2 regions of the Roseburia sp. MSJ-14 genome follow, and region 1 is predicted to be linked to the other one. Evidence: predicted binding sites of a transcription regulator. Region 1 holds the regulator's gene; the other holds the start of a gene.

What was found. Region 1 encodes NrdR, which represses ribonucleotide reductase genes. Its sites were predicted from a motif close to CACAANATNTTGTG; they were not measured.
Region 2: a site for NrdR is predicted at 2,352-2,365, ahead of nrdD (anaerobic ribonucleoside-triphosphate reductase). Genes of this name have one in related genera too.

What each region holds. Positions count from the first base shown of each region.
Region 1 covers NZ_JAHLQD010000005.1:113,646-122,063, reverse strand. Annotated here, with positions in the region: gene KQI83_RS00925 (DNA polymerase III subunit alpha) at 1-535, shown strand, start outside; gene pfkA (6-phosphofructokinase) at 685-1,659, shown strand; gene KQI83_RS00915 (TrmH family RNA methyltransferase) at 1,677-2,462, shown strand; gene KQI83_RS00910 (hypothetical protein) at 2,481-2,741, opposite strand; gene glpK (glycerol kinase GlpK) at 2,891-4,387, shown strand; gene KQI83_RS00900 (YlmC/YmxH family sporulation protein) at 4,448-4,696, shown strand; gene nrdR (transcriptional regulator NrdR) at 4,768-5,220, shown strand; gene KQI83_RS00890 (YqeG family HAD IIIA-type phosphatase) at 5,321-5,830, shown strand; gene rpiB (ribose 5-phosphate isomerase B) at 5,844-6,293, shown strand; gene efp (elongation factor P) at 6,400-6,957, shown strand; gene KQI83_RS00875 (AraC family transcriptional regulator) at 7,050-7,940, opposite strand; gene KQI83_RS00870 (sugar phosphate nucleotidyltransferase) at 8,088-8,418, shown strand, end outside.
Region 2 covers NZ_JAHLQD010000016.1:130,313-138,730, forward strand. Annotated here, with positions in the region: gene nrdG (anaerobic ribonucleoside-triphosphate reductase activating protein) at 1-161, opposite strand, end outside; gene nrdD (anaerobic ribonucleoside-triphosphate reductase) at 173-2,335, opposite strand; gene KQI83_RS07320 (methyl-accepting chemotaxis protein) at 2,668-4,401, opposite strand; gene KQI83_RS07325 (extracellular solute-binding protein) at 4,429-5,694, opposite strand; gene KQI83_RS07330 (methyl-accepting chemotaxis protein) at 6,113-8,221, opposite strand; gene KQI83_RS07335 (hypothetical protein) at 8,338-8,418, opposite strand, start outside.

The DNA.
Region 1 (8,418 bases):
TGAAGAAACAGGACAGACCAAGGTCAACGATGGAGAAAAGGCAATTGTAGGCGGAATGATTGTGGATAAAACCATAAAATATACAAAGAATAATAAAACAATGGCATTTATCACACTGGAAGATTTAGTGGGAACCTTGGAAGTAATCATTTTTCCCAAAGATTATGAAAAAAACAGCCGACTGTTAAATGTGGACGATAAGGTATTTATTCGAGGGAGAGTGTCCACAGAAGAAGAAAAAAACGGAAAATTGATTTGTGAAAAAATCTATTCCTTTGATGAAACCAAAAAAGAACTGTGGCTTCAGTTTGAAACCAAAACAGACTATGAAGATAAGGAAGAAAAATTGTTTCAAATGATGAAAAATAGTGACGGAAGTGACAGTGTTGTAATTTATATTTCTGGTGCAAAATTGATAAAAAGACTTCCGCCAAGCCAAAATATTGGGGTTTCTTCAGAGATTGTGAACAATTTAACTAACTTTTTGGGTGAAAATAACGTAAAAGTTGTAGAAAAGAGCATTGAAAAACAGTAAAAAAGATATTAGAATGTAATAGATTGATATTTATGCACACAGATGCATAAAGAAAACAGCAACAGTATGCATCTGGCACAACGAACAGACGGATGCCTGCTCGAGTGCTATGTAAAATATAGAATATGGAAATACAGGAGGGAAATGTCATGGCAGACAAGATCCAGACAATAGGTGTACTTACCAGTGGTGGAGACGCACCTGGAATGAACGCAGCAATCCGTGCAGTTGTAAGACAGGGACTTGCAAAAGGATTAAAAGTAAAAGGTATCAAAAGAGGATACGCAGGATTATTACAAGAAGAAATTATTGACATGGAAGCAAAGGATGTATCTGATATCATCCAGCGTGGTGGAACTATTTTACAGACAGCAAGATGTCCGGAATTTGTAAATCCGGAAGTACAGAAGCAGGGTGCTGAAATCTGTAAAAAACATGGTATAGATGGATTGGTTGTTATTGGTGGTGACGGTTCTTTCCAGGGAGCTCAGAAGCTTGCAAACCTTGGAATTAACACAATCGGACTTCCGGGAACAATTGACTTGGACATTGCATGTACAGAATATACCATCGGATTCGATACAGCTGTAAATACAGCTATGGAAGCAATTGATAAAGTGCGTGATACTTCTACTTCTCATGAGAGATGTTCTATTATTGAAGTTATGGGACGTGGCGCAGGATATATTGCATTATGGTGTGGTCTTGCAAACGGAGCTGAGAAGGTTCTTCTTCCGGAAAAATATGATTATGATGAGCAGAAGATTGTAGACGATATTATTGCAGCTCGTAAGCATGGAAAGAAACATTATATCATTGTAAATGCAGAAGGAATCGGACATTCTGCAAGCATGGCAAAGCGTATCGAAGCAGCTACAGGAATGGAAACAAGAGCTACGATCTTAGGTCATATGCAGCGTGGAGGAAGCCCTACATGTAAAGACCGTGTATATGCATCTACTATGGGAGCATACGCAGTTGACTTATTATGCAAAGGAATGTCTAACCGTGTCGTTGGATATCGTCATGGAGAATTTGTTGATGATGATATCAATGAAGCATTGGCAATGGAAAAACAGATTTCTGAATACGAATACGAAATCTGCAAGAACTTAAGTATATAATCAAAGAGGAATATACCATGATAACAAGTGCAGCAAATCAGCAGATGAAGCATGTTATCCAGTTAAATAAAAAGGCAAAAACCCGCTATGAACAGCGGGTTTTTGTGGTAGAAGGAATAAAAATGTGTATGGAAGCACAAAAGGAAGACATACAGGCAATGTATGTTTCGGAATCCTTTTTAAAAGTGCCAGAGCATGAGGAAAAATTAAGAGAATATTCCTATGAAGTAGTAGCGGATTCTGTGTTTAAAATGATTAGTGATACCCAGACTCCACAGGGGATTTTGGCAATTGTAAAAATGCCGGAATATACCTTGGAGGATTTGATGGGAAATAAGGAAAGACCAACCCATTTATTAATATTAGAAAGTATTCAAGACCCGGGAAATCTTGGAACAATGATTCGTACCGGAGAGGGAGCAGGAGTTACAGGAATTTTGATGAATAAGACCACCGTAGATGTTTTCCATCCCAAAACCATTCGTTCCACCATGGGCTCTCTTTACCGAGTACCATTTTATGTTACAGAATCCTTAGAAGATACTTTGCAAGACTTGAAAAAACAAGGAGTTTCTCTGTATGCAGCCCATTTAAAAGGAAAGAAATCATACGCAGAGCCAGATTATACCGAGCCTTGTGGATTTTTAATTGGAAATGAAGGAAATGGGTTGTCGGATAAAATTGCAGAATATGCAGATGAATATATACGAATTCCTATGGAAGGGAAAGTAGAATCTTTAAATGCGGCAATAGCGGCCACGCTTTTAATGTATGAAGTGAATCGGCAGCGAAGCAAGAAGTAGGTATAGTATTTGCTATACCTACTCTTCAATTACATGAATTTCCAGAAAATCAAAGTCGATATCATCTACAAAGTTATCCTGATAGAAACGTGCTTTGGAATGACGTTTGAATTCGGATATAGTAGAATCTAACCAAAGAGGTTTACTTAAGTCAAACTCATAGCAGACTTCTTCTAAAGCACGAAAAATTTTATGAGTTCGTGTATCGTCACTGTCATCGGTAATAACAGTATCTTTTAAAAGGTGATTGTCCTTGAATAGTTTAAACCAGATGCGCATAGTTTTAGTTCCTTTCTGTAAGTTATTTCTGTTATAATAATATGGATTACTCTGTGAATGTATTATAACGTTTACAAGTAGAAGTTACAAGGAAAAAGCAAATGCAATATAAATATTAGAAGAAAATAATGTTGGAGGAGAATTTTACAATGGGAAAATACGTTATGGCACTAGATGCCGGAACAACAAGTAATAGGTGTATTCTTTTTAATGAAAAAGGAGAAATGTGCAGTATAGCACAGAAAGAATTTACACAGTATTTTCCGAAACCGGGTTGGGTAGAACATGATGCAAATGAAATTTGGTCTACACAATTAGGGGTTGCAGTTGAGGCAATGCAGAAAATTGGGGCTTCGGCAGAAGACATTGCGGCAATTGGAATTACGAATCAGCGGGAAACTACAATCGTATGGGATAAGAATACTGGAGAACCGGTATATCATGCAATTGTATGGCAGTGTCGTCGAACATCAGACTATTGTGATTATTTAAAGGAAAAAGGACTTACAGATGAATTTCGACAGAAAACAGGCCTTGTGATAGATGCTTATTTTTCCGGTACAAAATTAAAATGGATTTTGGACAATGTAGAAGGAGTAAGGCAAAGAGCAGAAAAAGGAGAATTGCTTTTCGGAACAGTTGAAACATGGCTTATCTGGAAATTAACCAAAGGTGAAGCACATGTAACGGATTATTCCAATGCTTCTCGTACCATGTTGTTTAATATCAATACCTTAGAGTGGGACAAGGATATATTAAAAGAATTAAATATTCCGGAATGTATGTTGCCGGAGGCAAAGCCTTCCAGTTGTATTTATGGGATGGCAGATTCATCTTTCTTTGGAGGTTCTATTCCGGTTGGAGGAGCAGCAGGGGATCAACAGGCAGCCTTGTTTGGTCAGACTTGTTTCAAGCCGGGTGAAGCAAAAAATACATATGGAACAGGATGTTTTATGCTGATGAATACAGGAGAAAAGCCGGTATTTTCTAAAAATGGTTTGGTAACAACAATTGCATGGGGCATTGACGGAAAGGTAAATTATGCTTTGGAGGGGTCTATATTCGTAGCAGGAGCAGCAATTCAATGGCTGCGTGATGAGCTGAGAATCATTGATAATGCAGCAGATACAGAAGTTATGGCGAGAAAAGTAGAAGATACCAATGGGTGTTATGTAGTTCCGGCATTTACCGGTTTGGGAGCACCTCACTGGGATCAATATGCAAGAGGAACCATTGTAGGAATTACACGAGGAGTAAATAAATATCATATTATTCGCGCTACATTGGAGTCTTTGGCATATCAGACAAATGATGTACTTCAGGCAATGCGAGCAGATTCGGGAATAGAGCTGGATTCCTTAAAGGTAGATGGTGGAGCAAGTGCGAATGATTTCTTAATGCAGACACAGGCAGATATTATTAACGCTCCGGTAAATCGACCTTCCTGCGTAGAAACAACCGCCATGGGAGCTGCATATCTGGCAGGACTTGCAGTAGGATATTGGAAGAGTAAAGAGGATGTTATTAAAAATTGGGCAATTGATAAAACCTTCCAGCCAAAGATTTCCCACGAAGTAAGAGAGAAAAAAATTAAGGGCTGGAACAAAGCAGTAAAATATTCCTATGGATGGGCAAAGGAAGATTAGGAGAAATATTATGCACCAATAGCTCTCATTTGCATAGAATAAAGTAAGGTGAGGGATATTATGCGTATTTGTGAATTAAGAGAAAAAGAAGTCATTAATATTTGTAACTGCGAATGTCTTGGATTTGTGGTAGACGTTGATATTGATGAGTGTACCGGTTGTGTGCGGGCACTTATTATACCACGTTGCGGTAAAATGTTCGGATTTATGGGAAAAGGAAATGATTTGATTATTCCCTGGAGCAAAATTATTAAAATCGGACCGGACATCATATTGGTAGAATTGCCAGAACCTAAGCCACCAAAGTAAAAAATTGGTTGACAATAATTGGAAGCAAAGATATACTAAAACCAAATATGAGAACGTAGGAGGAAAGCTTGATGAAGTGTCCGTTTTGTAGCAGTGATAATACGAGAGTAATTGATTCCAGACCAGCGGATGATAATAGCTCTATTCGAAGAAGACGTTTGTGTGATGATTGTGGGAAACGTTTTACTACTTATGAAAAAGTAGAGACAATACCACTGATTGTCATTAAGAAAGATAATAACAGAGAACAGTATGACCGTGCAAAGATAGAAGCAGGAGTGCTGCGGGCATGCCATAAGAGACCGGTTTCTGTAAATCAGATTAATAAGCTGGTAGATGAAGTGGAAATAGAGATTTTTAATCGAGAAGAAAAAGAGCTCTCCAGTTCTGAAATTGGTGAAATCGTTATGGATAAGTTAGAAGAATTAGATCCGGTAGCATACGTTCGATTTGCATCCGTGTATCGAGAATTTAAGGATGTAAATACATTTATGAATGAATTAAAAAAGATTTTGGATAAATAATAAAAAGAAGAATTCTGCATGACAGGATTCTTTTTTCTTGCACAAAAAGGAATGGAATGTTATACTTGCAAAGGACAAAACCAAGGTACAGGAGAAATATATGTTAAAGAGATTTTATCCAGGCGAATATTTAGAATCTGCTTATAAAATCGATTTTGCAAAATTATATGCAGAAGGTTATCGTGGAATTATTTTTGATATTGATAATACATTAGTTCCACATGGTGCTCCGGCAGATGAGCGTGCAAAGGCATTGTTTGAGTCGTTAAAAAAGATGGGCTTTCAGTGTTGTCTGTTATCAAACAACAAAGAGCCACGCGTAAAGATGTTTAATGATGCGGTGCAGGTAAACTATATTTTTAAAGCTGGGAAACCTAAGGCTTCCGGATATCAGCAGGCAATGAAAATAATGGGAACCAACCGAGAAAACACCTTGTTTGTAGGAGATCAGATTTTTACAGATGTGTATGGTGCAAATCGTGTGGGAATCCGAACAATACTTACACAGCCGATACATCCAAAAGAGGAAATACAGATTGTATTAAAACGATATCTGGAGAAAATAGTGTTGTTCTTTTATAAGAAGAATCAGAAAAAGCAAAAGAAGTAGAAAGGGATTAAAAATGAAAATTGCAATAGGAAATGATCATGCGGCTACAGATTTAAAAATGGAGATTATGGAATATGTAAAGGGATTGGGACATGAAGTAATCAATTTTGGCACAGATGGATATGAAAGCTGTAATTATCCGGAATTCGGTGAAAAAGTAGGACGTGCTGTAGTATCGGGAGAAGCGGACTGCGGAATCTTAATTTGCGGTACAGGTGTTGGAATTTCAATGGCAGCAAATAAGGTAAAGGGAGTACGTTGTGGCGTATGTTCAGATGTTACTACTGCACATTTGATAAAAGAACATAACAATGCCAATATCATTGCATTTGGTGCAAGAATTGTAGGAAATGAGTTGGCAAAAGATATTGTAAAGTCTTATCTTGAAGCAGAATTTTTAGGTGGAAGACATCAGAAAAGAATAGATATGATTACGGAAATTGAGGAAAAAGAATATCAGTAATCATTGTAACTTGATAAAAAAAGGTTGAAATATATATACATTTAGTATAAAATGGAAGAAGTGTTGGGCGGGATGCGCCCATAAGTAGGTTAAGGAGGAAATTCGAATGATTTCAGCAGGAGATTTTAGAAATGGTATTACGATAGAATTAGATAATAACATTTACCAGATTATTGAATTCCAGCATGTAAAACCAGGTAAAGGCGCAGCCTTTGTTAGAACTAAGTTAAAGAATATTAAGAGTGGCGGTGTAGTAGAAAAAACTTTCCGTCCTACAGAAAAATGTCCTCAGGCTCGTATTGACAGAGCGGACATGCAGTATTTATATTCCGATGGTGATTTATATCACTTCATGGATGTAGAGACTTATGAGCAGATTGCTTTAGATGCAGAGACTATTGGTGATGCATTGAAGTTCGTAAAAGAAAATGAAATGGTTAAAATGTGTTCCCATAATGGAAACGTATTTGCAGTAGAGCCACCTCTGTTCGTAGAATTACAGATTACAGATACAGAGCCAGGATTCAAGGGTGATACAGCTACCGGAGCAACAAAGCCAGCAGTTGTAGAAACAGGAGCAACTGTATATGTACCATTGTTCGTAGAGCAGGATGACGTTATTAAGATTGATACCAGAACAGGTGAATATCTGTCCAGAGTATAATAGACGAATTTTAAGAGTCCCAGAACTGTTGGTTCTGGGACCTTTTTAATATCAGAAAATACCGTGTTACATTAAAGTATGAAAGTTATTTGTTACTTTTCCGAAATAGCTTTTATGGAAAGGGCATATTCTGACGGACTCATCCCGGAAATCTTTTTAAACTGTCTGGAAAAATAGTGGATGGAAGTATAACCCAAAACATCTGCAATCTGTGTAAAATTCATATTTTTTTCTCGAATCAGTTCTTTTGCATAATTGATTTTCAGGCGTGAAAAATAATCAATAATGCCGGAGCTGCATTTGTCATGGAAAAGTTTTTGTAATTGAGAGCGGCTAAGAAGATTGTCGTGACAAATTTGGTCAATAGTTAAAGAATCACAAATATGAGTGTTCATATAAGCAAGGATGTGGGAAAAGGTTTCCTCATCCTGTTTTAATTTTATAGACTTCGTGAGAAAATTGCCGGTATTATCAGAGAAAGCACTACGATATAAGGAAATTAAAAATTGTTCTAAGGATAATTGTATCATTTGCTCTGCTCCGGAAATCTGTTGTGAAGCTGGGTCCAACCCCTTAGTATAAGGATTATTTAAAGGGGTAGAAAAAGCACCTGGAGCTTCTGCAATAATAGTAGCTAACAGATTCCGTTCCCGTTCCTTTAGTGAAAAAATGCGATTTTCAAAAAAACGCATAGCGGGTGAATGACAAACAAAGGAAATTACCACTAAATTAGGCGCAACAATACCGTTAGTTGTAACTGCGTGAAATTGGTTCGGCTGGTGGAAAATAATATCCCCTTTTTTTAATAGATAAGTGTTGCTGTCGGCAGTAACCGTTACTTCTCCCTTGTCCACGCAAAGAAATTCCCAAAAGTCGTGAGATTCACCGGGAAAAACAAAGTCTGTATCATATTCAAAATAATGGATTGTAACAATTTGCGAAACATCAAACAGCTTAGAAAACGAATGTTTATAAAAATCCATAAAAGCTCCTTTCCAGACGTTACTTTATAAATATATAGTAACATACAATTGTGCAAAAAAGCAAAAAAATTGTGCAAATACAGAACCTTTTTTTTATATTATCATGTTATAGAACAAAAGGATAATTACCTTAAGGAGGGTATTTCAATGAACAAACCAGTATTAGTGATTATGGCAGCAGGAATGGGAAGCAGATACGGAGGATTAAAGCAGATAGATCCGGTAGATGCACAAGGCCATATTATCATTGACTTTTCCATATATGACGCAATTGAGGCAGGATTTGAAAAGATTATTTTTGTTATCAAGAAGGCAAATGAAAAAGCATTTAAAGAAGTGATTGGAAAACGTGTAGAGAAGAAAATTCAGGTAGAGTATATTTATCAGGAGTTAGAGAAACTTCCAAAGGGATATCACATTCCGGAAGGCAGAGAAAAACCATACGGAACAGGCCATGCCATTTTATGTTGTAAAGATA
Region 2 (8,418 bases), on a different contig from region 1:
TCTTCTTCTGTCTCCTCTGTGAATTTTTTTCCATAATTAAAATCCCATGTTTCTGCATTAAAGCACCCTTTGCAATGATGGGTACAACCAGAAACGAACAGGGATACGCGTACCCCTGTTCCGTTTGCAATGTCTGTTTTCTTTATTTCTGCGTAATTCATATTTTCCTCTTTTATAGATGCAATACGCGTTCTTGAATCTCCTGTGTTCTTCCCTGATTCCAGAACTGTGTTCCTATATATCCGCAGGTTCTTCGTGCTACGTTCATTTTGTCCTGATCACGATTTCCACAGTTCGGACATTCCCATACTAATTTTGAATCGTCATCGGAAACAATTTTGATTTCTCCTTCATAGCCACATACCTGACAATAGTCACTCTTTGTATTCAACTCTGCATACATAATATTGTTGTAAATATGCTGCATTACAGAAAGTACTGCTTCAATATTATTCTGCATGTTCGGAACTTCCACATAACTTACTGCTCCACCCGGAGATAATTTTTGGAACTGTGACTCAAAGGAAAGCTTGCTAAATGCATCAATTTCTTCTGTTACATGTACATGATAACTATTTGTAATATAATTTTTATCCGTTACGCCCTTGATAATTCCAAATCTTCTCTGTAAACATTTGGCAAATTTATAAGTAGTGGATTCCAATGGTGTTCCATATAAACTAAAATCTATATTGGTCTCTTCTCTCCACTTCTGGCAGGCATCGTTCATTCCCTGCATTACCTTTAATGCAAATGGAGTTGCCTCCGGATCTGTATGGGACTTTCCGGTCATATATTTGGTGCATTCACATAATCCCGCATATCCCAGTGATATTGTAGAATATCCACCATATAATAACTTGTCAATGGTTTCGCCCTTTTTCAATCTTGCCAATGCACCGTACTGCCATAAAATAGGTGCTACATCAGACGGTGTGCCTTTTAAACGATTGTGTCGATACATCAGTGCTTCTCTGCAAAGTACCAATCTTTCATTGAATATCTGCCAAAACTTCTCCATATCTCCACCGGATGAACAGGCAATGTCTACCAGATTCAAAGTTACAACACCCTGATTAAATCTTCCATAGAACTTATATTTATCGTTCTCGTCTTTATATACAGTAAGGAAAGAACGGCATCCCATACAAGGATAGCAGTTTCCTTCTTTATTTTCTTTCATGATTTTCTCGGAAATATAATCCGGCACCATACGCTTTGCTGTACACTTAGCTGCTAACTGGGTTAAATGCCAGTATTTACTTCCTTCTTTGATATTATCTTCTTCCAAAACATAAATTAACTTTGGAAATGCCGGAGTAATATAGATACCTTTTTCATTCTTCACTCCCTGCATACGCTGAATGAGCATCTCTTCAATCACCATGGCAAGGTCATCTCTGGTACGACCTTCCGGTACTTCATCCAAATACATAAATACCGTCACAAACGGAGCCTGTCCATTGGTAGTCATCAATGTAATGACCTGATACTGTATCATCTGTACACCGCGCTTGATTTCTTCTTTTACACGCATTTCTGCTATCTCGTCTATCTTTTCTTCATTTAATTCAAGACCTGCGGCTGTAAATTCTTCTCTTACAATTCTTCTTAACTTCTGACGGCTCACATCTACAAATGGTGCCAAATGGGAAAGTGTAATACTCTGTCCGCCGTACTGTGAGCTGGCAATCTGAGCAATTGCCTGTGTTGCTACATTACATGCTGTGGAAAAACTCTTTGGCTTTTCAATCATGGTTTCACTGATTACCGTACCATTCTGAAGCATGTCCTCTAAGTTTACCAGGCAGCAATTGTGCATATGCTGCGCAAAGTAATCTGCATCATGGAAATGTATAATTCCCTCTTCATGTGCTCGTACAATATTATCCGGTAAAAGAAATCTTCTGGTAATATCCTTGCTGACTTCTCCTGCCATATAATCACGCTGAACGCTATTTACAATTGGATTTTTATTGGAATTTTCCTGTTTTATCTCTTCATTATTACATTCAATCAAACTTAAAATCTGCTGGTCTGTAGAATTAGACTTACGCACCAATGCACGTTTGTATCTGTATGTAATGTACTTTCTGGCAACTTCAAATGCCTTCATTTCCATCAGTTCATTCTCCACTAAATCTTGTATCTCTTCTACATTGTAAGTACGATCCATTGCTTCGCAGAAATCTGTAATACGCTCTGTTATATTCAATATCTGTTTCTCTGTCAGTTGTTCATTCTCTGACACTTCTTTATTCGCCTTGCGGATAGCCTCAATAATCTTCGTAACATCGAAACCTACTTCTTTTCCGCTTCTTTTAATAATTCTCATTTCATTCCCTCCGACCTACTAAATATAGTATCGGGAACCATTTCCCATACCATATGTTGCTTTTCTATTATATTATTATAGATATAAAAAAGCAATATTAATATTGCCCAATTTTCAGCAGCATTTTCAGAGAGATTTTCTACTTGCCATCTCCTTGTGGTAGTTCTATCCCTGTTACACCATTTCTTTATTCATGATTTTATTTTTTGTTTCAAAATAGTTTTACAACATTTATTACATCGCACACAAAAATAAATACAGTGGCGGCTAACACTACCACCACTGTATTAAAAATATCCTTTTTCTTTTACACTGTTTTTCTATGTATCACCCTACAGCTTTACAAATACCTCTGTCTCTTGTTTTAAAGCACCTGCAATCTGCTGGTTTTCATCCATATGACCGGTAATACTATCCATATCGCCCACAAGAACCTGTGTATTTTCTGCTGCACCCGTTACTCCGGTTACACCTTCATCGATTGCAGTCGTGATACTGTCTATAGATTTTGCAATTTCAGAAACCGCAGACTTCAATGCATCTGTCTTTGTATTAAATTCTGCCATTACAGCCTCAATATAAGTTGCATTATCTTTGTATTCACTTCCGGCAGTTACGAAGGACTCAAACTCCGGCAAAATAGATTCGTTCATATAAGATACTAAGTCATTTGCATGGTTTGCCAAGTTATGTACTGCGGAAGTTACAATGCCGTTAATCTGTTGAATATTATTTGCAGCTTCTCTACTTGCATCAGCAAGCTGGCTAATCTCGTCAGCAACAACTGCAAAACCTTTTCCTGCTTCTCCTGCTCTTGCCGCTTCAATTGATGCATTCAACGCAAGTAAGTTTGTCTGGCTTGCAATATTTAAAATGTCATCTGTTAAGCTGTTTACCTGGTTAACGCTATTGCTCTCTTCAATTGCCTGATTTAATACGCTTAAAATTTCATTTACCTTAACGCTGGTAGATTCCATATTGGTCCGTGCTGTGTTTTCCATGCTTTCTGCATGTTCTTTCATTTGAATGGAGTAATCGTTAATCTTACTTGTCTTATCTGCAATTTCATTTACTTCATCTCGTACTTCACCGGCATTGGTGTTGATAACTGCTGCATTGGCAGATACTTCTTCCATGGTTGCTGCCAATTCTTCTGTTAATGCAGACAAATCGGATACACTATTGTTGGAAGTTCTTACACTATCCATAACTTCATTTACTACTACATCCATCTTCTGAGAGTTGTTTGTAATCATTTGGAAAATGTGTTGCAGTTTTTCCATAAATACATTGATACCTTTTCCTAATGCTGCAATCTCATCATCGGAATAAACGGTAACACGTTTTGTCAAGTCTCCTTCTCTTCGATCAATGTCACTGATAATCTGAGAAATTTCTCTCTGCGCAATACTAATTGGCTTAATAATAAGTTTGTTTACGCTAAAGATTGCTGCCAAAATCGCTACTACACTAATGATAATAGTAATACCATTGCTAACTAATGCAGAATTATATACACTTGCCAACTGGCTACGGGCACTTGCTGCTCCTTTATTCGCTGCCTCTATCAATGTATCAATATTTTTCTGCATAGCATCTCCATAGGCTGCTAAATCTCCATTTGCACATGCATATGCTGCTTCACTGTCTCCGTTTGCACTATACGCCGCTACATTTGCCATTGCATCTTTTAGTCCCTGATAATTCGTCATCAGCTCTTCATAGGTTTGCTTTTCTGCTTCCGACATTTCTTCCTTGTATTTCGCTAAATTTTCTTCCAGCTCTGTTTCTTCTGTCTTAATTCCATCCATAATACTGATCATGGTATCTGCATTTGTTGCAATAATATGAGATAATGCCTTATTATGTAACTCTTGTGTCTGTTGCTGAATTACTCCTAAATCAGAAATTCCTGTCATATAATTATCTGCTATATTAGATGCATTGGCATTTACATTACGGATATTCATAATTGCCATAGCATTGGAAATAATCGATACTATTCCTAATATAAGAACAGGAATCATAATATACATTTTTATACTGGCATGCTTCTTGTTTTTCATATGTATTCCTCCTGCAATTTGCAATTACTACTGTCCAACCGATGCGGTAATTGCTTTGACTGTGTTATCCATTAATTTTTGTAAATCCGTGCCGTCCGGATTGCCTGCTGCTAATGTACTTCCCAGCTCCGAGATTGAATTCCAATAGTTGTTTCCAACTCGCTGAAGTACTGCATATTCTGACTGCGCTGTAAGTGCCTGAATTGCCGGAGAGTTCTTTACTTCATCAGAAGCCGCTTCATTATTATTACATGGTCCCTGTTCCCTTTCTTCAAAACGAAGCTTCTGATTTTGCTCATTGGTAATCCAATCTGCTAATTTCAATGCCCAATCAGTATGCTTAGAATATGCATTAACACCTACCATCTTATATCCTTTAAAAGATGCCATCTGCACCTGCTGACCTGCACAAGTATAGGTTGGTAATTTTACTGCACCAAAGTTATCTCCCCATGCTTCCTTTAAAGTGGATACATCCCATGCACCACTTATGCCTGCTGCAACAGTTCCATTCTTTGCGCCTTCTACAAAATCTGCATCTACCATATTGGCAAATCCAGGATTTGCCGCAATCGCCAACATTGCCTGTGCAATATCAACACCTTTGATGTTTCCCTCTGTGCTATTCCAGTCACAGTTCATACTAATACCATCATCATTTAAGCTAAGATTCAATCCGGTATTTCCAAAGAAGGAATATAAATACCATCCTGAAGTCCAGTCCATTACTACTTTTTTATTAGCCGCTGCCGCAACATTCAACATCTGGTCAAGACTTGCTACATCTGCATCTGAAAAAACACTTTTATCATAATACATAAAGTATCCATTGTCCGCTGTCATGGGATATGCATACAACGTATCATTTACAGAGGCTGCCGCTACCGCTTCTTCCAAATTTGCTGACTTCACTTCATCCGCATTATCCACCGGTACCAATGCACCGGCTGCTGCCAAACTTAATAACTGGTCATCTGCAAAAGCAAATACATCTGCGCCATTCAGAACATCTCCCAGTAAATCATCCTTACAAGATGCTTCACTTTCTGCCTCAATTGTAATATCAAAATCTGCCTGATCAGCATATTCTTTCTTAAAGCTATCTACTATCTCTGCTAATAATGCCTGATCTTCTTCTGCTCCCCAAAGAGTTAACTCCACCGTACCGCTTTCTTTTTGCGCTTTCTCTGTCTTAGGGGTACTGCTCTTTTTCTTCTGGCTTCCCGCACATCCACTAAGTGCCATGCTAACCGCTAAGACAACCGCTGTAATTGCTGCCATCTTTTTCTTCATGTCACTACTTCCTTTCTTTATTGTAATATTGATATACATATATTAATTATAGCACATTTTTACATTTTTACATATCTTTATGTATATATTGGTATTTTTTTACCAATATTTTGTGCTTATAATACCGTTTTTTCTTCACACATGTATTTGTGTGAAATCGTTCTCATTCTCGTATGTAGTACTTTTTTACTATTCTAACACACGCACCCCAAATTTGCTACTATTTTCTAAAAAATGAAACAGGAAAATCGTAACTTTCACACTTTAATACAACACGGTATTTCCTATTACATTTTACATTAAAAAGCGCCCCCTTTACGATAAACAGTGTTTTTATACTTCACTATCTTTCCTAAAGAGAGCACTGAAATAATATGGATAATTCCTACTTTTCAGAAACTTGCAAAAACAATATCTTCTACTCGCTATAATTTTTGCTTACATACTTTTTAATTTCCTCACTATCTTCCGGCATACGACATCCAACTATGTATTCTCCATCATTATTTGAGGACCGGATAATGCGACCTTCTAATGGCTTTCCGTTCAGGATAGCAAAGTCTTTCACTTCAACTACCACATCTTTTCCTTTATTGTTTGCAAATATATCTTCTTTACATACAAACGCAAATCCGTTGGCACTGATATTTTCCATCTTCGCATTATATGCTTTGTCCTCGCCGGTAATTTTCACTACACAACTGTTTTTAAGAGGCATTCTCGGATATTTTCTTCGATTAAATACCTTTGGATTTGTCTCTACAAGCAGTTTATACTTACCCTTTTCTCCATTATGGGCATAGCTGATTTTAATATCATCCCAGCAATACAATACATTTTCTACCACAATACGAAGCTGGCACAAACTTTGTTTTGCACCCAATATATCTTGTCCCTTGTCTTCCAGACTAACAAAAAGTTCTTTTCCTGTGTAATGATCAACCTCACCTACATACTCTTTCTTGCCATTTTCTGATTTTAATGCTACTGCTATTTTCATGCCCGGTTTTACGTCATCAACACCCATGAATCCGCCAACTCCAAGCTCTTCCATAAGACTTCCCACAACTCTTTCGATAGCAATCGCACTCTTATTACTCTCCTCATACTTACTAAGCATTTCTTTCGTGGTATATTCTGCCTTATCAATTCTTCCGGTCATAATTTCCATGACATCACATACCTGCTGCATATTATCAACCAATGTCTTATTGGAATTTTCTACTTCCTTAACGGCACTGTCTACTACCTTGATATTTACTTCCAAACTTGAAGTATCATTGGTAATATCCCCAACACTTCTATTTACATTTCCAACCTTATTGATGTTGACCTGAATCAACTGAATAGTTTCGGTAATCGCTTCTAACATCTTTTCAGAAGTTTCTTCCAGATGCGCCAATGCCCCCATAATTCTGCCTGAAGAATTCTGCGTTCCGCTACTCAACTCGCGAATCTCATCTGCAACAACCGCAAATCCTTTTCCTGCCTCTCCTGCTCTCGCTGCTTCAATCGATGCATTTAAAGCAAGCAGATTTGTTCTGGAAGTAATTCCTTCAATCGTACTTGTCTCATTCTTAACATTTTCAAATTCTTCTTTAAATTCACCAAGAACTTTTTCCACTTCTGAGGAAAGCGTTGCCATTTTATTAGTAATCTCAACTACCTCCGTAAGTTCTTTGGAACTAATATTGGCATGTTCGCTGGAAGCCTCAATTAAAGTCAATACTTGATCCATAAGTTCTGATACATTCGTTACCTGTGTGTCAATAACGCCTGTCATCTCCATGGAAGACATTGTTTTATCATTCAGTACATTGTTATCATTTGCAAGTTCATGCATATCATTTGCTATTTCTTCTGCACCTGTTCTATTTTCATCTGCAAGTTCACTGACAACTGTCACCCCATCTACAATCTCGTTGCTTGCTTCCTTTACCTGTTCAACAGTCTGAACAACTCTATGCAGATTGCTCTGAATAGAACCTGTTAATGCTCCATCCGATTCTACCAGATGTTTGATTGCCATATTGGTACATGCATAACAACACAATACAATTGCAAACTCAAGCGCACAGTCAATGCTTGTCACAAAATCCATCATACCTTTTCCCAGACCCTTATATATATTGCTGGAAATAAGTACAAACATAGTCGCCCACATCATAATTTTAATGAGATTTGGATCTTTAAACAAAATCAATATGGAAATCATCGGCATAATAAATACTATAAATGTTTCTTCTGATGTGGTCCATGAGATAACCGCAAAAAACGTCAGATATCCCATACCGACAAGCCACTTATACCTCTCGCTACTCATCCCTTTAAATTTAAGTATCAGTAACCCAAATACATATTCTCCCCAGCCTATCACAGAAATCATAAAAAACCATTTTGCTGCCAAATCTCCGGTTCTCACTTTTGCAATATAATAAATGGTCACAATCAGCATTAATATCAACCATGTATTACTGGCTCTTTTGTTTGCTTTTGCAACAAAATACTTTTCATCATAATCCTGCATACGCTTTCCCTCCTTCCTACTAGTCCTAATGTACTATTAGTATAACACACAGAGCAGGAAAAGTCTCGCTATTTATTTCTGATGGGCACAATATTTGCTCTTTTATAAACTCCACATTATTTTTTCTGTATCATATGCATGTCCAAAAGTATTTTATTTGCTTTTCTTATCTCACTAAAAAAGAAAAGATAGTAAAA